3 regions of the Lysinibacillus sp. NPDC095746 genome follow, and region 2 is predicted to be linked to each of the others. Evidence: predicted binding sites of a transcription regulator. Region 2 holds the regulator's gene; each other region holds the start of a gene.
What was found. The regulator LexA, encoded in region 2, represses DNA repair genes until DNA is damaged. The targets are predictions, from matches to a motif close to CGAACATATGTTCG.
Positions count from the first base shown of each region.

Region 1: the regulator LexA is predicted to act here: its motif matches at 1,673-1,686, upstream of ACIQ7N_RS11835 (DUF6434 domain-containing protein).
Region 3: the regulator LexA is predicted to act here: its motif matches at 3,913-3,926, upstream of recA (recombinase RecA).

Region 1 covers NZ_JBIWGL010000014.1:2,039-9,974, forward strand. The annotation lists partial or broken gene ACIQ7N_RS11830 (DHA2 family efflux MFS transporter permease subunit) at 33-1,462, shown strand; gene ACIQ7N_RS11835 (DUF6434 domain-containing protein) at 1,722-2,291, shown strand; gene ACIQ7N_RS11840 (acyl-phosphate glycerol 3-phosphate acyltransferase) at 2,528-2,758, shown strand; gene cdaS (sporulation-specific diadenylate cyclase CdaS) at 3,352-3,972, shown strand; gene ACIQ7N_RS11850 (MarR family winged helix-turn-helix transcriptional regulator) at 4,071-4,514, shown strand; gene ACIQ7N_RS11855 (ring-cleaving dioxygenase) at 4,567-5,508, shown strand; gene ACIQ7N_RS11860 (LLM class flavin-dependent oxidoreductase) at 5,524-6,582, shown strand; gene ACIQ7N_RS11865 (DUF2332 domain-containing protein) at 6,940-7,936, opposite strand, start outside.
Region 2 covers NZ_JBIWGL010000006.1:32,458-40,393, reverse strand. The annotation lists gene ACIQ7N_RS06195 (DUF896 domain-containing protein) at 277-510, opposite strand; gene ACIQ7N_RS06190 (GNAT family N-acetyltransferase) at 718-1,230, shown strand; gene ACIQ7N_RS06185 (DJ-1/PfpI family protein) at 1,272-1,811, shown strand; gene ACIQ7N_RS06180 (YneB family resolvase-like protein) at 1,957-2,634, opposite strand; gene yneA (cell division suppressor protein YneA) at 2,631-2,942, opposite strand; gene lexA (transcriptional repressor LexA) at 3,105-3,722, shown strand; gene ACIQ7N_RS06165 (gamma-glutamyl-gamma-aminobutyrate hydrolase family protein) at 3,898-4,620, opposite strand; gene ACIQ7N_RS06160 (prepilin peptidase) at 4,684-5,436, opposite strand; gene ACIQ7N_RS06155 (potassium transporter) at 5,495-6,220, opposite strand; gene ACIQ7N_RS06150 (PilN domain-containing protein) at 6,217-6,810, opposite strand; gene pilM (type IV pilus biogenesis protein PilM) at 6,810-7,781, opposite strand; gene ACIQ7N_RS06140 (prepilin-type N-terminal cleavage/methylation domain-containing protein) at 7,878-7,936, opposite strand, start outside.
Region 3 covers NZ_JBIWGL010000003.1:52,530-60,465, reverse strand. The annotation lists gene ACIQ7N_RS03345 (DUF3388 domain-containing protein) at 164-952, shown strand; gene ACIQ7N_RS03340 (helix-turn-helix domain-containing protein) at 969-1,889, shown strand; gene pgsA (CDP-diacylglycerol--glycerol-3-phosphate 3-phosphatidyltransferase) at 1,940-2,518, shown strand; gene ACIQ7N_RS03330 (competence/damage-inducible protein A) at 2,536-3,792, shown strand; gene recA (recombinase RecA) at 4,009-5,073, shown strand; gene rny (ribonuclease Y) at 5,563-7,122, shown strand; partial or broken gene ACIQ7N_RS03315 (tyrosine-protein phosphatase) at 7,433-7,936, shown strand, end outside.

The DNA of each region.
Region 1 (7,936 bases), on a different contig from region 2:
TTAATAAAACAAGTAGAAAGAGGAAGAATGTCATGTCGGAATCGATCAATAAAAAAGTACTATTAACAGTTTTAATTTTTGGGTGTTTTTTATCTACACTAAATCAAACGCTGTTAAACGTTGCATTAAGTAATTTAATGGACGTATTTTCTGTTTCTGCGACAACCGTTCAGTGGTTAGCTACTGGTTTTATGTTAGTAAACGGGGTGCTAGTCCCTATTACAGCATACTTAATGAAACGCTTCTCAACACGCCAATTATTTATAAGTTCAATGCTGTTTTTATTAGTAGGCTCTATTTTTTGTGCAATAGCTCCGAACTTCACTACTTTACTAATAGGTCGTATGATTCAAGCAATAGGGGCAGGAATTATTATGCCATTACTAATGAGTATCGTGATGTTTATTTTCCCTCCTGAAAAAAGAGGTAGTATGATGGGGTTAATTGGGCTAGCTATGATTTTCGCTCCAGCTATTGCACCAACATTAGCAGGTTTTGTAATAGATAATTATTCTTGGCGTTGGTTATTTATCGGCATCATTCCATTTGTCGTGATTATTTTATTTATGGCAATGAAATATTTAATGAATGTTTCAGAAACCTCAAAGGCAAAGTTAGATGGTATCAGTGTTATTTTATCAACAATTGGCTTTGGTCTTATTTTGTATGGATTTAGTAATGCAGGAAGCCATGCTGGGATGATAAAGTTGTAATAAGTACTATACTTGTAGGGATAATAACTACGGCAATGTTTTGTCTTCGTCAAATGAAATCATCTGATCCACTTCTTAACTTATCCGTTTTTAACAATAAATTATTTACACTCACGTCCATTATCAACATTATTGTTACAATGATGATGTATGCGGATATGATTTTATTACCAATATATTTACAAAACGGAAGAGGGTTTACAGCTTTAGATGCCGGTTTATTATTATTACCGGGTGCACTTGTAAATGCCTTTATGTCTCCAGTGACAGGAAAAATGTATGACCGCTTTGGAGCAAAGCCGTTATTTATTATCGGTTTGATTTTTGTCATTCCGTCAATGTGGGTTGTAACGGATTTATCAGAAACAACAACCTATAGCTTTATCATGATACGTACTATTTTTCTACGTATAGGGTTGAGTTTTATCACAATGCCATTAAATACAGCTGGTTTGAATGCTTTACCGAAGACACTTGTCACACATGGTACAGCAGTGAATAATACATTACGTCAAATCGCAGGCGCAATTGGATCTGCTGTCGTTATTACAATTTTCACAGCACAAACGACAAATCATGCAAAAACATTGCTAGTAGAAACACCAAATGCTACGGCTGAAGGTATTCGTACACTTGCTTCAATTTTAGGTTCAAGTGATGCCTATTATTTCATGACAATCTTAGCGATCATTGCATTTGTATTAACTCTATTTGTGCCAGCTAAAAATAAGTTTAAACAACAAGCTTAATGATTAAGCATTCAAAGAACAACTTTAAAAGGCTGGGACATAACTATTAGCTCTTTGCGAAAGCCGAATTACCCGAACAATGGCAAAACACCGTATGAGTGTCTTGCAAATTTGTTCGGGTTTTCCTTTAGCTAAAAAACTTTTGTCCCAGCCCTATGTTTTTATTCGTAAAGTTTGTTGCTTTTTTTAATAAAAATTTGCTTACATTAACGAGCAAATGTTCTATAATATGGATGTGTACATATAAGGAGTGTTATACATGAGACCTATTCTTACAAAAGAAATTAGTAGTCAAGATTTTATGGATTTTTATTGGTTAAAAGAAGAATTGCAATCATTTTGTAGAGATAATGGCATAAGCGCGTCGGGCTCTAAGATTGAGATTTCTGATAGAATTGAAACTTTTCTTCGGACAGGAAAGATAAAAAAACCACAAAGAAATTCAAAAGCTAATACTAAACCTCGAACTAACAGTGAATTAAGTCTTGATACAGTCATTACGGAAAATCATCGTTGTAGTCAAGATGTGAGAGCATTTTTCAAGAAGGTAATTCCAAATTTTCATTTTTCTACCTATATCCAAAACTACATTAAAAACAATATTGGAAAAACGTATCGTGATGTTGTGGACGCTTGGTATGAAGAAGAAAAACGCAAAAAAGACCCATCACACCAGAAAAAAATTCCACCTCAGTTTGAATACAATCAATTCATTCGTGACTTTTTCTCTGATTCAAAAAATAAAGGGAAAAGTCGTGCAGAAGCAATTGAAGCTTGGCATAAAATTAAGAAACTCCCTGGAAGTAACAAATATATACCTGAAAATTAGTCTTTAAGTTGAGGCAATTTTCAACGAGTGGAATTAGCATTTTTTTACTATTTGCAAACTAGCGAAACCAATACGTCTTCTCTATTAGTAGGTAATTTAAGAAAACAGACCATTTAATTAAGTAGTCTCTACCTTTCAAGTTAGTAATAGTTAGAATGAAAATTTGGAATATAGAAGAATTATAATGCGATTAATAGTTAATTTTTGTATAATTGATTAAAGGGGAGTGGTTTTATATGAATCAGCAAAAGATGCCACCAGCACTATTGCGTTTAATCGTTATTTTTCCCAATGTGCTGAGCTATTTATTATTATTTGGACTAATTATGTTTGTTATCTCCAATTATGACACATTAAAAGCGACGGACAACTTAACGGTTTGGCTTATTTTTATTGTAGTGCTTGCACCGGCCGCTGCCTACACAACATTTAGTATCGTCAAGAAAATTCGTTCTGGACAAATGTAAGCAATAACAACACGTGTATTCTTTAGTTTATCTAATGGATACACGTGTTTTTTTTTGAAGTCTTTATTGTCATATTGTTAAAGTTATTACTGATAGTAGAAGTCAAAACTCTAAATCCTCCGATTTAGAAAATGGCCCCCACAATTACTTGGGAAAAAATAAGAATACCGTTTAACTTACGATGATTTGTGAAAAAAGTGTGGCTCATTATCCTCTGGAAAATTGGGGCAAGGAATTGCAATTTTATGAGAGAATCCAAGTAGTACTAATAGGGAAAAACGGATTTACATCCATTATCTCTATAAATAAGGATTATAAAAAAATTTATCAGTAGAAGATTAGCGTGCGTATTCAATTACAATTTGAATACGCTTTTTAACTTCGAAGAAAACAGCCATACTGTTAGCAGCGCTAGAGCCTATATTAAGTACGCTACTGCTTCTTTATTACGCTTCACTTAGCGTGAAAAGGATGATTAATCTACAATTTATGTAGTGTGTATGTTGAATTCAAGGCGAATAAAATAATTCCATAGAGAGAAACTAAAAATACGAGTTTTTTCATGTTAAATTTGAAAAGCGGGGTGTTTTTTTATGGATCCAACAAATTGCGATTTTTCACCAATGAAACAAACATTAAAGGAAGAGCTTTTGCAGGTCATACATTCATTACAGCAAAGTGTAGAAGCTATGGATACGGATACAAACTGTCTTCTTGGGAATTTTGAAAAAATAAAAGAGAAATTTGTAACGATTGAAATGAAGGCTGCTACGTTTTATTTGAATTGCTATCTTTCGCCGTTTACTGAAAAATATCCTGAGCTTTCGCATAGCGTACAAAATATGTCTAAAAGAAGACACGGCGGACTAATTGTTATTGAACGAGAGGATTCTGTAGCATCTATTATACAGCCTGGTATTCATATTGGTGCAGAAGTAACGCATTCCTTATTAGAATCTATTTTTTTTCCTGGAAATCCACTTCATGATGGCGCCGTTTTAATAAGCCAAAATCTAATTAAATCAGCAGCAAATGTACTGCCACTGTCAGAGAGATATATGGGGGAAAAGAAATTAGGCACAAGGCATCGAGCAGCATTAGGGTTAAGTGAAGTAAGTGATGCGCTTGTCATGATAGTGTCTGAAGAAACAGGGAGAATTTCCTTTGCCTTTAAAGGAAACTTATATCCAATTACGACACATGGCATTATATAGTGTGAGCTTCACACTAAAAATTATCTTGAATTCAAGATATTTTTCTTGCTTATACATCACTTGCGTGGTAAAGTGACAAATGAGAGGGGGAGAAAGCGATGCGAAAACATACGCTCGGAACAGTGACGTGGATTCGGATGATGCGTTTTACAAATCAAAGTAATCAGCTATCCAATGAGTTTTTAAAGCGCTTTGGTTTAACGACCGCACAATTTGATGTCCTAATCCAAATTAAGACATATGCACCGTTAACGCAATCCCAATTAGCAGAGAAAGTGATAGTGACGCAAGGTGGTATGTCTAGGATGCTTGCTCGTCTTGAAAAAGATGGACTTATTGAACGGAAGCAAAATTGGAAGACTAAAACAATTTCACTAACAGCAAAAGGCGAGCAGATGATTGATATGGCAACACCAAGTCAGCTACAATTTCAATCTTCATTTTTTGAAGAAGTATTAACAGAAGAAGAACTGAAAACTTTAAATACACTAATGTCGAAAATAGAGAAGCATAGTCGTGATAAAAAATTACCACCAGCGTGATTTTTTTACACAATCACTTGCTTAGTCAAGCGAAAACAAGGAGGAAACATTCATGAACAAATTAAGTGGACATCATCATATATCAATGCTAACAAAAAACGGTAAACGTAATAATGATTTTTACACAAAACTTCTCGGCTTACGTCGTGTAAAGAAATCAGTAAACCAAGATTCGCCTTCCATGTATCACTTGTTTTATGGAGACTTAACTGGAGCACCAGGTACAGAATTAACATTTTTTGAAATGCCTGTAGCAGGTCGGACAGTGCGCGGAACAAATGCCATTACACGTATTGGATTACTAGTGCCAAGCTATGACAGTCTGCAATATTGGAAAAATCGTTTTAAACAGTTAGAGATTGAGCATAGTGAAATAACAACTTATGCAGGTAAAGATGCATTGTTTTTTGAGGATCATGAAGGGTTAAGAATGGTGCTGTTAAACAATCATGGTCATGAAACACCAGCTCATTGGCAACCATGGGACGGCTCTGATATCCCTGCAGAACATCGTATTTTAGGGATGGGTACAGTTGAAATGACAGTTCGTTACTTGCAACGGACAGTAAGCTTATTAAAAGAGCTATTTAATTACACAGTTGTAACAGAAAGTGAAAAAGAAGCAGTATTGCAATCAATTCCTGGTGAAGTGATTGGAGAAATCGTCGTTCAAGAATTAGAAGGACCAAGTGAGAAACCTGGACGTGGTAGTATTCACCATCTTGCACTACGTGTTGGAACAGTGGAGGAATTGCAACAGTGGGATCTCAAAATTAAGGAGCAGGGCTTTGATAGTACTGGCATTGTGGATCGTTATTATTTCCAAAGTCTTTATTTTAGAGATCGTAATGGCATTTTATTTGAAATGGCAACAGATGGCCCAGGATTTACAGTTGATTCGGCAATAGAGGATCTTGGTAAAGAACTTGATCTTCCACCATTTTTAGAAGAAAGACGTGCAGAAATCGAAGCTATTTTAGAGCCGCTAGAGTAAGGAGAGATATTCATCATGGATAAATACCGTATTGATCAATCGAAAGGCATCGAATTTGGCCTATATTCATTAGGGGATCATATTCCAAATCCATTAACAGGTGAACGTATTTCAGCTCAACAACGAATCCAAGAGCTAATTGAAGTAAGTCAGCTTGCTGAACAAGCGGGTATTGATGTCTTTGCTGTTGGCGAAAGTCATCAATCGTACTTTACGACACAGGCACACACAGTTGTTTTAGGAGCAATCGCACACGCTACATCAAAAATTAAATTAGCAAGCTCTGCAACAGTCCTTAGTGTCTCTGACCCTGTACGCGTATATGAAGATTTTGCAACGATTGATTTAATTTCAGATGGACGTGCAGAAATAGTCGCAGGGCGTGGCTCTCGAGTTGGTGCATATCAATTACTAGGTATCGATTTAAAGGATTATGAAGAAATTTTTGAAGAAAAATTAGCGTTACTGAAAAAAATAAATGACAACGAGCTGGTCACTTGGGAAGGACAATTCCGTGCACCACTTCATAATGCGCAAATTTTGCCACAACCTAAAAATGGGTCGTTACCAATTTGGCGAGCTGTTGGTGGACCACCTGCAAGTGCCATTAAAGCAGGTTATATGGGCATTCCGATGATGCTAACGACATTAGGTGGTCCCGCTATTAACTTTAAGCCATCAGTTGATGCCTACAGGGAGGCAGCGGAGAGAAATGGCTTTGATCCGAAAGAGTTACCGATTGCTACAACAAGCCTATTCCACGTCGCACATACGACGGAAGAGGCACTACAAGGGATGTATCCCCATTTAAATGGTGGATTCCAAGCAATTCGCGGCGCAGGTTATCCAAAGCAACAATTTACGGAAGCACCGGATACAAAAGATGCCTTAATGGTCGGAAGTACGGAGCAAATTATTGAAAAATTACTGTATCAATACGAGCTCTATGGCATGCAACGATTTATGGCACAAATTGATTTTGGCGGTGTGCCATTCGATAAATTAATGAAAAATATTGAAATTATCGGGAACGATATTTTACCAGCAATTAGAAAATATACTGCAAAAAAATAGAGTGATATACTATAAGATACTTGCTTAATAAAGCGGTTGATTGGAGTGGAGGCTGGGCGACTCCTTGGGGATCAGCAATAGAGGAACGAAGGCTAAAAGCATCACATCCTGTGATAACGCCTTCGTGACCAACATCTTGCTGCTGTCGCTACGTTGCACTCACGCTTTCGCGCAAAAAACATCTGTTGGCCCGAGACCCTGCAGCGGAGCGAAGCGGCAGCTACAAAGCGCCCAGCCGGAACGAAAATCAACCCCTCGTTTTGCCGAGAAAACTTAATTTCATTGATTTAATAGTTTTTAATCAACATGACGTTGCATGAGAGAAAAATCTCATGTAGCGTTTTTTCGTGGCAACTTTTATTTTTGGTTGGACCACTTGAACCATCGAGCATGACCATCAGGGCGTTCCATTATTCGGATAGATTCTATTTCACCTTGATCAATAAAATCTTGATGCAGTTGTATATCAAATAAATTGTTATAACAATGATAGAGAGGGCGTTCCATGCTGATCTCTTTTAATTGTTCAATTAGTTCAAGGCGTAACTCCATTGGGATTTGATTGGCCACATGCGTATGATAAACAACTAATTGCGCATCTTGATTAACATCTCTACTAATTTCTTTTATCAGTTTGATAGCATCTCCTTTTATCAGTTCTAAATCAAGTTCTTTTAAAATAGGGAGTGCTTGATGTAATAAAAGTCTACGTTCTTGATGCTCTGGCCAAATTAATGCTTGGAGCCATCGAAGCTCTTCCTCATTATGAATATCAATCGGATTTAAATCGATCCCAATACGTTTACAAACAACAGGTGCATTTGTAATGGAAGCTGGAAGCGGTTCTCCGCGATTTTCTGAGGACAAAACGAAAGCGCTGTTTGAATGGTTTATATGAAGCTGTTGATTATAGCAGTAATTATATTGATCCATCCCAAGTTGAAGTCCTGCACTTGCCCCGATTTCTATTAAGGCTAAAGGTTTTTGATGGCGTTCATAAATTTCTGTCATCATCGGATAAAGGTAAGTACAACGGCGAATCTCATTAGTCTGGACAAGTTTTTCTTGAAATAAATTCTTCAATTCATCTGAATGGGCTAAGACGAACGCTTTAAAAACAGGATACACTTCATCTATTGGTTTTGGTGTTGTCGTTAAGGATGGATAGAAATTAAATAAATCGTCTTTGGTTGATGACAGTAAATACTGAACGCCAGCTAATAATAAATTAGGTACAGGTTGTCCTTTTGGGATAACTGCGGCAACTTTCAATATTTCATCATCATCGGCAATCTTATTGGCTAAATATTCATATAGTGGACTTGAATTTTCACATTCATTTTTGGCAAAAGTA
Region 2 (7,936 bases):
ACAGTTTAGTCAACATTGTCTCAGAAAACAATGGTTTTGTTATACTATTAAAGATTTATAACATACTTTATCTTTATTCAGTGAAAAATCCCCCACACAATAGTGCCAACAAAATAATAAAGATAATACCTCCGGCGGGATGTCACGGATAAGGATTTAGCCTAAAACCTTCACATCCTACAAACGGCTAACTGACCTGCATCGCGCAAGCCTAAGCACAATTTCAAAATCCGGACACAATTAACGCTGAGGCGTTATTGACCTAAATGTGTCATATTAATTGAGAAATTTATTCTTTTTCGCTTGTTTAACTTTTTCTGGTGTTACATCATTTCCTTCAGCATCTACTACTTTTACGTTTTCAATTGTATCTCGCATCGTTGATCTAAATGTATCTAGATATTCTTTACGAAGCGCTGATCGTTCCTTAGCTTCTGCCTCTGTTAATGTACCACTTTTAGCCTTAGCAGAAAGTTCATTGATTCGGTTAATTTTTTCTTTTGATAACATAATTACACACCTTTCAATACATATCTTAATGAATATGGTATGTAAAGTATAGCATGTCTCCCCTTGAAATGCAGTTATACCAACCTTTCAAGTATCCTTATATTTTTGAAATAAATTCCACAAAATGCATGACTTTGAGAAATTACAAGTGTATAACTAATAATAGGGTTCCAAAACAAAATTAATTTATGCTTGGAGGAATATAAATTGTTTATCAAAACAAACAGACTTTTAATAAGAGAATTTGAGATTCAAGATTGGCAAGCTGTCTATGAATATACTTCGAATCCAAATGTAATGAAGTATATTCCCGAGGGAGTTTTTAATGAGGAAGAAGCTAAAAAGTTCGTATCAGAAAATAGCGGTGAACAGGCAAAATACTTCCCTGTTATTTTAAAAAGCGACAATATTGTCATTGGTCATATTGTTTTTCATCAATATTTTGGTGACCATACATATGAAATTGGCTGGGTATTGAATCCGAACTATTACAATAATGGCTACGCCTCTGAAGCAGCAAAAGCTGTGCTGAATTACGGATTTAAAGAAATGCAACTTCATAGAATTATTGCTACATGCCAACCAGAAAATATCCCATCCTATCGAGTGATGGAGAAAATCGGCATGAGACGCGAAGGTTATTTTAAAAAATGCATACCAAATGGAGATGAGTGGTGGGATGAATATTACTATGCGGTCTTAAAAGAAGAGTGGGCATAAGATGCTTTTAGGGATTATCGATTTCTAGAGGAGAAATTTAGATGAAAAAGACCGCAGTATTATTGTATCCCCAATTTAGTGAATATGAATTGAGTGTAGCATTATCTATATTAATGCAAGGAAATAAACCCGTCATAACTGTTGGATTAAACAGCGAAAAAATTAAAGGGGAATCTGGGTTATCCTGTATGGCAGATACACAAATAAGTGATATTAATCTTGACGAAATCGATAGCTTGATATTACCAGGGTGTATGGATGTAGCTTTATTAATACACGAGCAAAAATTAATTGATTTTATTAGTCATGTAAATGCCAAAGGAGCTATCATTGCAAGTATTTCTAGCACGCCATCTCTTTTAGCAAAAGCAGGAGTATTAAAGAACAAAAAATATACTGTAGGATTATCTCTAGAAGGTATGGATAAGCTGGGCTTCTTTGATCTTAGTCATCTCTCTGAAGACTTAGTTGTACAAGACGGCAACATCATAACTGCAAGAGGCAAAGGGTTTATACAATTTGGCATTACTGTGGGTAAAGCCCTGCAGCTCTCTTTTGATGAAAATTGGTACAGGGCATAACAAAAAAATCGCTAAAGAGAGGTAGAAATTGCTACTTCTCTTATTTTTTTACTATTCATTCTATTCGTCGATCGGGTCTACCCGTCACTTTGGAACTTAACCTTTAAAAATTAAAAAATCAGCGGGACGATAAAAACCCCACTGATTAATACGTTACTTTATTTTGCCCGCTTCCCTCTTGATGTTCCCGATATCTCCTATGGACTGTAGCTTTGCTTACTTCAAAGCCTAAACCTCTAAGCGTCATGGCGATTTCCTCAAAGGTGAAGCCTCGATTACGTAGATTGACAATTTCGTCTATAGGAACATCCTTACGTTCTTGACCATTTGGATTTCCACGGTTAGATAAATTGTTTTCAGGGCGATAGCCATTTTCAACGGCACGACGCATGCCACGCCGTATTTTAGCATTATGGATTCTACGCTGGTACTCCTCTACGATTGCTAAAATTTCTAAGAGCATCGTATCCATTTCATTTAATTGTATAGGTCCCTCGTCTCGCATAGAAAAAACATTAGTTTCAGTTTTCTGCAATAAATGCAATACTGCCATTCGAGCATTTCCACGTCCTAAGCGTGTTTCATCCTGTACAAATAATGCTTCAATTTCTTTTTCTTTAATGAAATCAAGCATTTCTAGTAAACCTTCACGTTCCACATCATAACCACTATGCTTGTCCTTAAAAACATGCTTAACTTCGTAGCCCTGTTCTTTAGCATAGCGCATCAACTCCTCCTGCTGACGCTCTAACGAGGAACTTTGTGTCTCTTTTTCTGTACTCACACGGCAATAGACAACGGCCGATTGTTGATTCATTTTCATTTGTCGTTTCTCGCAATTTCAATTGAATTTATAGGGGATGGGTCACCCACTACTGGAATCACTAAGGATTTACCTGCAATAATTTGTGCGTTCGATAATTCATTTTCTGTTTTCACAAGCTTAATCCATTCATCCGTTTTCATTTTACCACGGTATTGATCGGCTAACGACCATAAGCTATCACCATGTGCGATTTCAATTTCTGTGTACGTTACATCGCCTGGGTCTGTTATAAAAAGGTATGCCGCAAAAAGCAAACAAGCTCCTAATAAAGTTGTAATATGTGGATTTTTCTTAAACCAGTTCATGTTTAAAACCCCTTTTCTAGAATGTTTGTTCGGAATATATGTTCTCATATTAATACGAACAAACGTTTTTGTCAAACGCTTTTCGAACCTATGTTTGCTTAAGTGTTCGCATTCTGTTATACTACTAATTAGTAAAATGATTAAAAAAAGAGGTGAGCAATTATGAAAAAAGTTTCGAAAAGACAAGAGGCTATATTAGAGTTCATTAAAGAAGAAGTACGAGCAAAGGGGTATCCACCATCTGTACGTGAGATTGGGGAGGCAGTTGGACTTGCTTCAAGCTCAACAGTTCATGGGCATTTAGCTCGTTTAGAACAAAAAGGCTTGATTCGACGCGATCCAACTAAACCACGTGCTATTGAAATTTTAGAGCCAGAGGATTCTATCCAAAAGCAACACGTTATTCATGTCCCATTAGTTGGGAAGGTTACTGCAGGTTCTCCAATAACTGCTGTTGAAAATATCGATGAATATTTCCCACTCCCAGATATTTATGGTACAAGTGAAGATCAATTATTTATGCTTGAAATTATGGGTGAATCAATGATTGAAGCTGGCATTTTAGACGGAGATTTAGTTATTGTTAAACAAAAAGCAACAGCTGATAATGGTGATATTGTCGTAGCAATGACTGAAGAGAATGAAGCAACTGTAAAGCGTTTCTTTAAGGAAAAAAGTCATTTTCGTTTACAGCCTGAAAACTCAACAATGGAGCCAATTATCGTAGATCAAATTTCTATTTTAGGGCATGTTGTAGGTCTATATCGTCGTGTACATTAAAAGTATCTCAATATTAAAGTATAAAAGGAGGTTATTATGTTCACAAATGGGCATAAACCTCTTTTTCTTATCTTTTGAGTGTTATTTTAATCACTAAAAAAGAACCCACTTGAAAATGGATTCCTTACACCTAGCAATGTATTCATGTTCATCACCAAGGTTATCTTAGTAAAGTTTATGCCTCTACCTTAAATTTCAAACTTGCCTTTACAAATGCAGCAAATAGTTTCTTTGATACTGCATCTCCTGCAATAGCTAACTCTTCAGGATGCCATTGAACTGCTAAACAAAATGGTAAATCATCATGCACTACCGCTTCAACGATACCATCACTTGATTTTGCTACTACTTTCAGCTTTTCTGCTACTACGTTTATTGCCTGATGATGAAATGAATTCACAGCAATTTTTTCTTCCTCAATAATCGTTTTTAATAATGTATCAGGTGATAGGTTAACATAATGTGTTGTAACACCCCTCGCTGCTTGTTGCACATGCTTTATTAATTTTTTACTATGATACTCACTTTCAATATCCTGATAGACTGTGCCCCCAAACGCAACATTTAGTATTTGAAGCCCTCGACAAATTCCGAGAATCGGCATTTTCCGAATAGAGGCTGCATTAATTAAAGCAAGCTCCACTGCATCTCGTTCAGGATGAACCTTCCCTAATTTTGGTGTAGGTTCTGCGTCAAAGAGGAATGGATGTACATCATAGCCACCCGATAGTAATAAACCGTCCGTCAACGATAAAATTTGTGCTACATCCTCTTCAACGCCAATTGGAATTATTAGTGGAACTCCCCCTGCTTCCATTATACTTTTGCTATAAGCAGCATTTAATCTTGAGGACAAATCATCCTCCGCAAAAGCCGTTATTCCGATAATTGGTTTCATCCTATCCCCTCCATGATCTTTAGCTTGCATTCACTGCCTGTGAAAAAATCCGTCAATGATTACTTACCAAAACCCAAGATACCAATTCATCAACGCATCACCATAGAAATAGATGATAATAGCTGCGAGAGCAATAGAAGGTCCGAATGGTATAGGCGTTTTCCTTCCCTGTCCACGTATCTTTAATACAACGATGCCAACAATCATGCCAATTACTGCCGCTACAAAAAGCGTTAAAATGGTATGTATTGTCCCGAGTACGAGACCAAGTAAAAAGAATAATTTAATATCGCCACCCCCCATCCCACCTCTTGATAGAACAGCTATACAATATAATATGCCAAAACCTACGACAGCACCAACTATACTGTCCCACCAAGGAGACAACGGAGAAATCACGCGTCCAAAAACTAGCAATGGTAAAAAGAATAATAGCACCTTATCGGGAATAAGCATATACGCAAAATCCGATACAACTATAATGACTACTAATGAAATTAATAATAGCGCCACAAAAAATTCTGCACTAAAGCCTAATTGCCAATAAGCAAAAGCAAATAATAGGCCTGTAATAAGTTCCATCAGTGGATAAATCCAAGAAATTTTTTGCCCACAGCTACGGCATTTTCCACCTAAAAATAAATAAGACAAAACAGGCACCAAATCAAGCGCCGTCAACTGTCTCTTACAAGAAGTGCAATGCGAGGGTGGGTGCACAATGGACTTCTTCATAGGCACACGTAAGCCAACTACATTAAAAAATGAGCCAAGAACGAGCCCAAATAGTAACACTGTAATGGTATAAGCGATTTCCATTTTTATGTCCTCCTATACTAATAGACGCCCATACACTTAAGTATGCGCGCCATCTAGATTATTGTTGTCCTTCATAATAGAACGTCGTTACTTGTATGGTTGCTTTTAAGGTTGTATCAGCGTCCTCCTGGAATTTCGCTTCTTCACCAGTTAATGTGAAATCGATCGCATCAATTTTCATCACACGATCAATTTTTTCAATTTCTTTTATAAACTCAACCATCGCTTTATTATCCAATGCGACAACTTCAATATCAAATGTTACGAGTTTTAATTCCTTCGGTAAGGAATCTTTATTGAGAGTAGCAGTTGGTATTTTATCTTTTACTTCAGGTGTTTCATCATTTTTAGCTACAGCTTGTTCATCCGCTTCAGTTGCAGATTGCTGTGTATCAGCCTGTTCCTCAGAATTTGTCGAGTTAGGATCTGTAATAGTAGACTCCATGACGAGCGAATCATAATTATTAAAGTCCATAGCTTCTACCCGTATGCCCGTCACCACTTCAATCTCTTCAATATTTCGAATTACTTCGTCAATCGCTCGAGTTTGAGGTACTTTTTTACGTAATGTTAAGTTACTTGTACGATTAGATTTACCGTTCTTTTCAATTAAAGCAATCTGCTCCTGAATTGTAGATACTTCTTGTTGAAGTGCGATATTCGAGCTTTCTTTCGCATCCACTTCTTCTAATTTAGGTGTTACTATATAGTAATAAAGCGCAAATAAAATGGCTGCAATTAAAGCTGTTAAGATAAGAATCGTTGAATTTTTACTACTTGTCATGATTCTCTACCTCCAGCGAGAAATTTAAAATCAATTCCTAATGTAATAGTTGCCGAATAACGTGGTACTTCCTTAAATTTGTTCTTAGCACTTTTTTCCTCTTGGTTTCCAATTGCAACATCAAAATTAGAAATAGTATCTACCTGTATATCATTGAAATAGGGGCTTGCAGTTAGCTTTTCTAAATAAGATGATATAGCTGACATCGTTTCAAAATCAGCCGTAACTTCTACATTTTTTTCACCAAATACATAGTTCCTTAAATACGTTTGCTCTGGTAATAATACTTGCGTTTCATCCATTAAAGGTGTCACAGGATAGGATACTTTTTCCACAAATTGTACGGATTGCTCCAATGAGCCTTTATTCGCATTTTGCTTACTATCTAACTCTATTTGAAGTTGTTCGCGTTGCGATGAAAGCTCCACTTCCTGCGCATTTAATGTTGTAAGATCACTTTTTGCTTGGAAAAACAGGAAAATCATATATCCTACTATGATACCAATAAGAATAATAAATACTACATATATTAAAGTAGGCGTTGAATGCTTCTTTTCCAAATTCGGCAAGAGGTTAATGTCTGGTACCATCAGTTAACCTCCTTTAATGCAAGTCCTAATAAGCTTGCAAATTGTTCTGAAAATTGAGGGAAGGATTTTTGAATGATTGAATCATTTAACATAATGATCGGTATCGAAAAATTATTTTCTAAAAACTCTTTAACGGTTGAAAGTAGTGGATTATCTCCTAAAATGATAATCTCATCTACACTTTTCTCACCTTTATGTAAGGAAAACTTAAAAAAATTCATAATACGATCGATTTCAAGCATTTGATCGGTAAGAATCATACGATATTCATCTTCGACTTCTAGATGATACGAAAAACGATGTTCTTCTATCTCCTTAGGCTCCCATTTCGATAAATCTGTATCAAATGATTGGTATCGTAAAAACTCCAGTTGCCCAAATGAAAAAATACTTATCGATAATTCATTGATTGACCAATCCGCTATTAAATAAGTTCGATCGTCCTTTATTAGCTGCAAATGCTCCAACAGACGAATATTACACAATGCTCGAATATCTGCTGCTTGTGGATCTAATGTAGCATCGAGTAAAAGTCCAATCATTTTCGTCACTTCTTCTGAAGGTGCCGCAAATAACATGGCCTGTCCATCATTAGGATTCGGGTCATACACATCGATAAGAGGATCTTGAAACGGAAGATGAATGGACTGACCAAGCTCCATCTCCACATAACCTTTTAATTCATTCCACTCTATATCATCAGGATGCTCAAAGCTCTTTAACAAAACGGAAGTATCCGGCACAAAAATACGCGCATTTTGCTTTTTACCAGCCCATTTTGCCACATCATTTTTCATTACATCAAACAATTCCATTTCATCCTGAATAACAGATCCTTCAACAATCCCCTGTGCTAATGGCATTTCATAGCCTTTCCATTGCGACGGATCAGCACCTTTTGCCACAATCGCACGCAATATATAATCCTTTATTTCAATCGACACATGCGATTTTTTCTTTTTTGTAAACATGTGAAAAGATGCCTCCTTCTTTTATAACAAAATTCAAATATATTAATCTTTCATTTGAACATCCAATTTACGAATTGGATGTTCTTTGAAAGATTATTACTTATTCATAGCTCGATTTAATGCTTTGTCAGTTATAGTTTTATCTCCTCCGGTAT
Region 3 (7,936 bases), on a different contig from region 2:
AACGTATGTAAGCCTATTTCGTACGTTCAAAAAAAAAATAGTAAGTTTTTAAAAATAACCCCATAATTCCATGTATTCTAACTTTCCATTACATAAAAAATCAGCTATGATGGAACTTATAAAGGATTTTTTACGTTAACTAATAGGAAGGGAACGAGTGTGTTTGAGCGATTGGTACTTTGAATATGAAATTCAGGTGAATCGCCCTGGATTATTAGGAGATATTGCTTCACTTTTAGGGATGCTTCGTGTCAATATTATTTCAATAAATGGTGTCGATGAGGATCGACGTGGTATGTTAGTGCATACAGACAACGATGAGACAATTGAGCGTTTTCGTACAATTGTTTCGACAATGGAACATATTAACGTTACCAAATTTCGACAACCTAAGCTCCGTGATCGTTTAGCCATTAGGCACGGTCATTATATTCCTCGAGATGCAGATGAAAAAAATACCTTCCGCTTCGTACGAGATGAACTTGGTATTTTAGTTGACTTTATGGCTGAACTTTTTAAAAAAGACGGGCATAAGCTTATTGGGATACGTGGAATGCCTCGTGTTGGAAAGACTGAATCAATTGTAGCAGCAAGTGTATGTGCCAATAAAAAATGGATTTTTTTATCGTCTACAATGATTAAGCAGACTGTTCGTAATAAACTTGCTGGTGATGAATTCAGTAACAATAATATTTTTATATTAGATGGTATTGTGACACGTCAATCATCTGATGAGAGACATTTGCAACTAGTGCGTGAAATGATGAGTATGCCTTCCATTAAGGTCATCGAGCATCCAGACATGTTTGTTCAGCATTCAGAATATAAGATAGAGGATTTTGATTATATCATTGAATTGCGTCATCACCCAGATGAAGAAATTACGTATGAAATAATGGAAAAAAGCCAAATGATGTCCGAATCTAATTCATTTGGTGGATTTAATTTTTAATTTGAAATTAAAGTAGGTGTTATTAGTGGCAGAATTAGGGACTCGACTGAAAGAGGCGAGACTGTCTAAAGGCTACAGCTTAGACGATTTACAAGAAATAACGAAAATTCAAAAGCGTTACTTAATAGGTATTGAAGAAGGAAATTATTCGATTATGCCTGGTTCGTTTTATGTACGAGCTTTTATTAAACAATATGCTGACGCTGTTGGTTTGGACGCAGAGGAGCTTTTAGAAACTTATAAAAGCGAGCTACCAGGTACTCCAAACAATCAAGTAAGTCAATCGATGACGAGTAGTCCAAGTAGAAGAAAAGTTTCGAAAGGTCCTTCTACTAAAATGATGGAGGCAATGCCGAAAATAACCGTTGGTTTATTTATCATTGTCATTATTGTGGTGATTTGGGTGCTAATGCAGTCTAAAAATAAAGCAGTGCCAGATGGTGCTGTAGACGATACGCCATCAGAAATAGAATATGATACAAAAGTAAAACCAATAGATACAGAAAAAGATAAAGAGCATAAAAAAGCTCAAACAAATGACAAACAAGACTCAGCAGATTCAAAAGATTCAACACAGGAAACACCTGATGAAAAGCAAACTGAAGAGGTTAAGCAATCGATTTCAGCTGGGGCTATTGAAGCGGATGGTGCAACAACTTCTTATACGTTAACAGGTACGGATGCATTTAAAATACGTATTGAAGTGTCAGGTCCAACATTTATCGGTATTCGTAACCAACAGCAACAAGAATTACTATCAGATACTCGTGTATATAATGCAGGAGAAGTAGTAGAATTCGACGCAACATCTCAAAATTACGCCCGTATCCGCTTAGGTAATTCAGCGCAAGCTAAAGTATACATTAATGACGAGCCTTTAACGTATGCACAGCAAATTGTAACGCAAAACATCGTCATCAATTTCAATAAAGAATAGTAGTCATCTAGTGATGACTACTTTCTTTCATCATGAAAGGTGTTAGAAAAATGAACATTCCAAATAAAATTACCATCTCTCGAATCTTACTTATTCCGTTCTTTGTCATTGTTATGATGTTTGATTTTGGCTGGGGAACAATGTCACTATTCGGTGCGACGATGCCTGTTCATCATTTTGTAGGTGCACTTATTTTTATTATTGCTTCAACGACTGATTGGGTGGATGGTTATTATGCACGTAAGTACAATCTTGTGACAACATTTGGGAAATTTTTAGACCCACTTGCTGACAAGTTGCTAGTTTCAGCGGCTTTTATTTTAATGGTAGAACTTGATATGGCGTCTGCATGGATAATAATCATTATTATTAGTCGCGAGTTTGCAGTTACTGGCCTTCGTTTAATATTGGCTGGTGAAGGAGAAGTTGTTGCGGCCAACCAGCTTGGCAAAATTAAAACATGGGCTCAAATTGTGGCCATCGGTGCAGCACTTTTACACAATACAATTTTTACACTTATCGGTCTTCCATTCGATAAAATTATGCTATATATTGCATTGTTCTTTACGCTATGGTCTGGATGGGATTATTTCTATCTAAATCGACGTGTCTTACTTGAGTCTAAATAAGAGAGGTCTTGAGGGTCATGAATGCTGAAATTCTTGCAGTTGGCTCAGAGTTATTGCTTGGTCAGATTTCGAACACAAATGCAAGATTTATTTCTAGTCAGTTGTCAGAGTTGGGAATAAATGTGTATTATCACACTGTTGTTGGAGATAATGCACAACGTTTGGAAGAAGCTATTTCCATTGCAGAGACTCGTGCTGATTTAATCATTTTCTCGGGTGGGCTTGGGCCTACAAAGGATGATTTAACAAAGGAAACGATTGCGCGTCATCTTGACGTTTCTCTCGAAATTGATGATATCGCACTGGCTAATATTGAGCAGTTTTTTGCACAACGAGGACGTCCAATGACGGATAATAATCGTAAGCAGGCTTTAATACTAGCGGGTAGTGAGGTGCTTGCAAACCATCACGGTATGGCACCTGGCATGATATTAACTAAGGATGAACGTACGTATATTTTACTGCCCGGGCCACCTAAAGAGCTTGAGCCAATGTTCCAGTTTGAAGCAAAGCCAAAGCTTGGTGCTATGTTAAACGCTGGAGGGGTAATTACATCGCATGTTATGCGTTTTTATGGAATTGGAGAGGCGGAGCTTGAGGTTCGTGTCCAACATATTTTAGATGCGCAAACAAATCCAACTGTTGCTCCACTTGCTTCTGACGGCGAGGTTACATTGCGTGTAACTGCTAAAGCAGAAACGGAGCAAGAAGCGCAGCATCTTATTGCCGCAAAGGTAACAGAGATTCAAGCGCTTGTTGGGAACTATCAATACGGTATAGATGACGATTCACTTGCCTCTAAAACAGTAGAAATGTTACTAGACAATCAGTTAACAATTTCTGCAGCGGAAAGTTTAACAGCAGGATTATTTCAGTCAGAACTTGCTGAAATACCGGGTGTAGGGGATGCCCTTGTTGGTGGCGTTGTTACGTATACGGAAGAGGCTAAAATTAAGCAACTCGGTATTTCAAAAGAATTTTTAACTACACATGGGATTGTAAGCAGTGAATGTGCGGCGGCTATGGCTAGTGCTGTACGTAAAAAGTTTGATACGGATATTGGTATTGGATTAACAGGTGCGGCGGGTCCTACAGCCCATGATCATCAACCAGCGGGGACGGTTTGGATTGGTATTGCCATTGGTGATGAAAAACCAATAACGTATTTACTTCATTTATCAGGTATGCGGAATACAAATCGACTGCGCGCGGCGAAATTTACTTGTCATTATTTAATGCAACTTTTGGAAGAAAGAGGCTTTAAAAAACGTTAATCCATTATTCTTCGGTAAACTTGTAGCTGACGCTTTGCTTTCGCTACAAAGAAGTTAAATATGTTGAAAATAGAAATTTGGGTAATGGAAAGTTACCCAAATTTTTATTTTGAAGAAAAACGAATAAATGTTCGCTTTTTTCTTGCGTCTTCTCTTAAAAACAAGTATAGTAGAGATAGAGAAAAACAGTGAACAGTTTTCAAAGGAGGAAAATGAATGAGTGATCGTAAAGCTGCCTTAGAACAGGCGTTAAAACAAATTGAAAAGAATTTTGGTAAAGGTTCCATCATGAAACTTGGCGAAAAAACCGATTTAGAAATCGCTACATCTTCAAGTGGTTCGCTAGCACTTGATGCTGCATTGGGTGTTGGTGGATATCCACGTGGACGTATTATTGAAGTATATGGCCCAGAATCATCAGGTAAAACAACAGTTGCTCTTCATGCGATTGCAGAAGTGCAGGCAAATGGTGGACAAGCAGCATTTATCGATGCTGAGCATGCACTAGATCCAATTTACGCACAAAAATTGGGCGTCAATATTGATGAACTTCTATTATCTCAACCAGATACGGGAGAACAGGCGCTTGAAATCGCAGAAGCATTAGTGCGTAGTGGTGCTATCGATATCATCGTTATTGACTCCGTAGCAGCACTAGTTCCGAAAGCAGAAATCGAAGGAGATATGGGTGATTCGCATGTTGGTTTACAAGCCCGTTTAATGTCTCAGGCCTTACGTAAGCTTTCAGGTGCTATTAATAAATCTAAAACGATTGCTATTTTCATTAACCAAGTGCGTGAAAAAATTGGTGTTATGTTCGGAAACCCAGAAACAACACCTGGTGGACGTGCGCTTAAATTTTACAGCTCAGTACGTTTAGAGGTTCGTCGTGCGGAAGCTATTAAACAAGGCAATGACATTATGGGTAACCGTACAAAAATTAAAATTGTGAAAAACAAAGTAGCACCACCATTCCGTACAGCTGAAGTTGATATTATGTACGGTGAAGGGATTTCAAAAGAGGGCGAAACAGTTGATTTAGGTGTTGAACTAGACATCGTTCAAAAAAGCGGTTCTTGGTATGCTTACGGTGATGAGCGCCTAGGTCAAGGTCGTGAAAATGCTAAACAATATTTAAAAGAAAATCCAGCAGTACTAGACGACATCGCAAATAAAATCCGTGCTTCTTACGGTATTGCATCTTCATCTTACACAATTGCTGCGCATGATGAAGAGGAAGATATGGATGAGGAATTAAAGCTTCTTCTTGAAGATGAATAATATAAATGCATTGTTCCCACTCTTTATAGTGAGAGCAATGCATTTTTTTATTTACGCAGACTGAAGAATAACGGTTTTGTTGTTAGGTAATCCATATATTCTTCAAAAGTTGTGAATGACATTTTTGAGAAATAATTCCTATGTACTACTTCTACGACATTCATGATAAAAGATAAAATAAGCGTTAGTGTAAAAAGTATTAGGTAATTAATTCTCCAAATGGATATGACTTACTTTTTTTCTTACGAGGGCGAACAGATGCCCTACTATCCTTGACAGAGCTTAAGGCTAGCTATACAATTAAAAATGTATAATTTCTGAATTATGACTTTAAATAGGCAGTACATTCTGACTTCATTAATAATGGCTTTTGAAGATCTATTAAATGAAGATGAAAACTTTGGCAGATGTCTATGATTATGCCAAGGCAAAATTGATGTATGCGCCGACTGAAACTGTAATACCCAAATAGCAAGAGGAGGTGTTCATATGGATGGAATTACTATCATCTCCGCTTTGCTTGGACTCATCGTTGGTGCCGCTGTTAGCTATATCTACATGAAAAAAGTGAATGACTCAAAAATCACTGGTGCTAAACATGTCGCTGAAACAATCGTTGAAGAAGGAAAACGAGAAGCGGAGGCATTGAAGAAAGAAGCACTACTTGAAGCCAAAGATGAAACTCACAAATTTCGTACTGAAGCAGAAAATGACATTCGTGAACGTCGTTCAGAACTTCAGAAACAAGAGAACCGTTTATTGCAAAGAGAAGAGAATCTTGATCGCAAAGATGATGCTCTAAATAAGAGAGAAGCAGGTTTAGAGCGTAAAGAACAAGCTCTAAGCGAAAGACAACAGCATATTGAACAGATGGAAAGCAAAGTGGACGAGCTCGTTGCCTCGCAAAAATCAGAGCTAGAGCGAATTTCTGCTTTAACTAGAGATGAAGCAAAAGCTATTATCTTAGGAGAAGTAGAAAAAGAGCTAACAACTGATATTGCTGTGATGACGAAGGAAGCTGAGACACGTGCGAAGGAAGAATCAGATAAAAAAGCACGTGAAATTTTATCACTGGCATTGCAACGTTTTGCAGCAGATCATGTTGCTGAAACAACAGTATCTGTCGTGAACTTGCCAAATGATGAAATGAAAGGTCGTATTATTGGTCGTGAAGGTCGTAACATCCGAACTTTGGAAACGTTAACAGGTATAGATTTAATAATTGATGATACTCCAGAGGCGGTTATTTTATCAGGCTTTGATCCGATTCGTCGTGAAACGGCTCGACTTGCACTTGAAAAACTTGTACAGGATGGCCGCATTCACCCTGCTCGAATTGAGGAAATGGTGGAAAAATCTCGTCGTGAAGTGGATGAACAAATCCGCGAAACAGGTGAGCAGACAACATTTGAAATTGGCATTCATAATTTACATCCAGATTTAATGAAGATTTTAGGCCGCATGAAATATCGTACAAGTTATGGACAAAACGTCCTAAAACATTCCATTGAGGTCGCATATTTAGCAGGCTTACTCGCTGCTGAACTTGGTGAAGATGTAGCATTAGCTCGCCGCGCAGGCTTATTACATGATATTGGTAAGGCAATTGACCATGAAGTTGAAGGTAGCCATGTCGAAATCGGTGTGGAATTGGCCACAAAATACAAGGAACATCCGGTCGTTATAAACAGTATTGCTTCCCACCATGGTGATACAGAAGCAACATCTGTCATCGCGGTATTAGTGGCTGCAGCTGATGCACTATCAGCAGCTCGTCCAGGTGCTCGAAGTGAGACGCTTGAAAACTATATCCGCAGACTTGAAAAGTTAGAGGAAATTTCTGAAAGCTATGATGGCGTAGAAAAATCCTTTGCGATTCAGGCTGGTCGTGAAATCCGTATAATTGTACAACCTGAAAAAATTGATGACTTAGCTTCACATCGCTTAGCGAGAGATATCCGTAAGCGAATTGAAGAAGAACTTGATTATCCAGGTCATATTAAAGTAACGGTTATTCGTGAAACACGTGCCGTGGAATATGCGAAATAAAATCATTAATAGATTTTATTTCAAAAGAAAGAATAGAATTTTCGAGTCGATATGCTAGGTAGGTATTTGTACCACATAATTACAGGAAAACTGTCGCGAATTGCGGGCTCGAAATATTTTAAAACTTTAGCAATAATAAGTTACTTTCGTGAAAAGATAGGCAACTTCTTGTTCGATTTCGAACAAAGAGTTGCCTATTTTTATTGGTTCTTTAGTTATCCAATAACCATTTCTTTAATAGTCCTCATAATATTTATAGATTTAGCATAATAAAGTATTGGACTTTTTCTAATTAGGGAGGAGGATATGGATGGTTGATATGCATAGTCATATTTTATGGAACGTGGATGATGGACCAAAAACGATGGCAGATACTATGCGATTGTTTGAACAAGCGGTAAAAGAAGGAGTTAAAGAAATAATAGCCACTCCTCATTGCTATCACCCACAATATCATGCAAATTATAGCACAGTGAGAAATCAAATCCACTTACTACAATCTGAACTCATAAAAAAGTATTCCTCTAACACTTTTTACCGGGCATGAAGTACGATTATCAGAAAAAATCATTCCACTCTATAAAACAAATCAAATCCACACATTAGCAAGCTCTAATTATATGTTGTTAGAATTACCATCCTATACTGTACCTGCTTATACAATAAAAATTATTCGTACATTACTGTCTGATGGAATTACCCCGATTATTGCGCATCCAGAAAGAAATAAAGCCATTGTTGAAAGACCTGTTTACTTAGAACGATTAATTTGCGAAGGAGCAAAAGCACAAATAACTGCTGGTAGCTTAGCTGG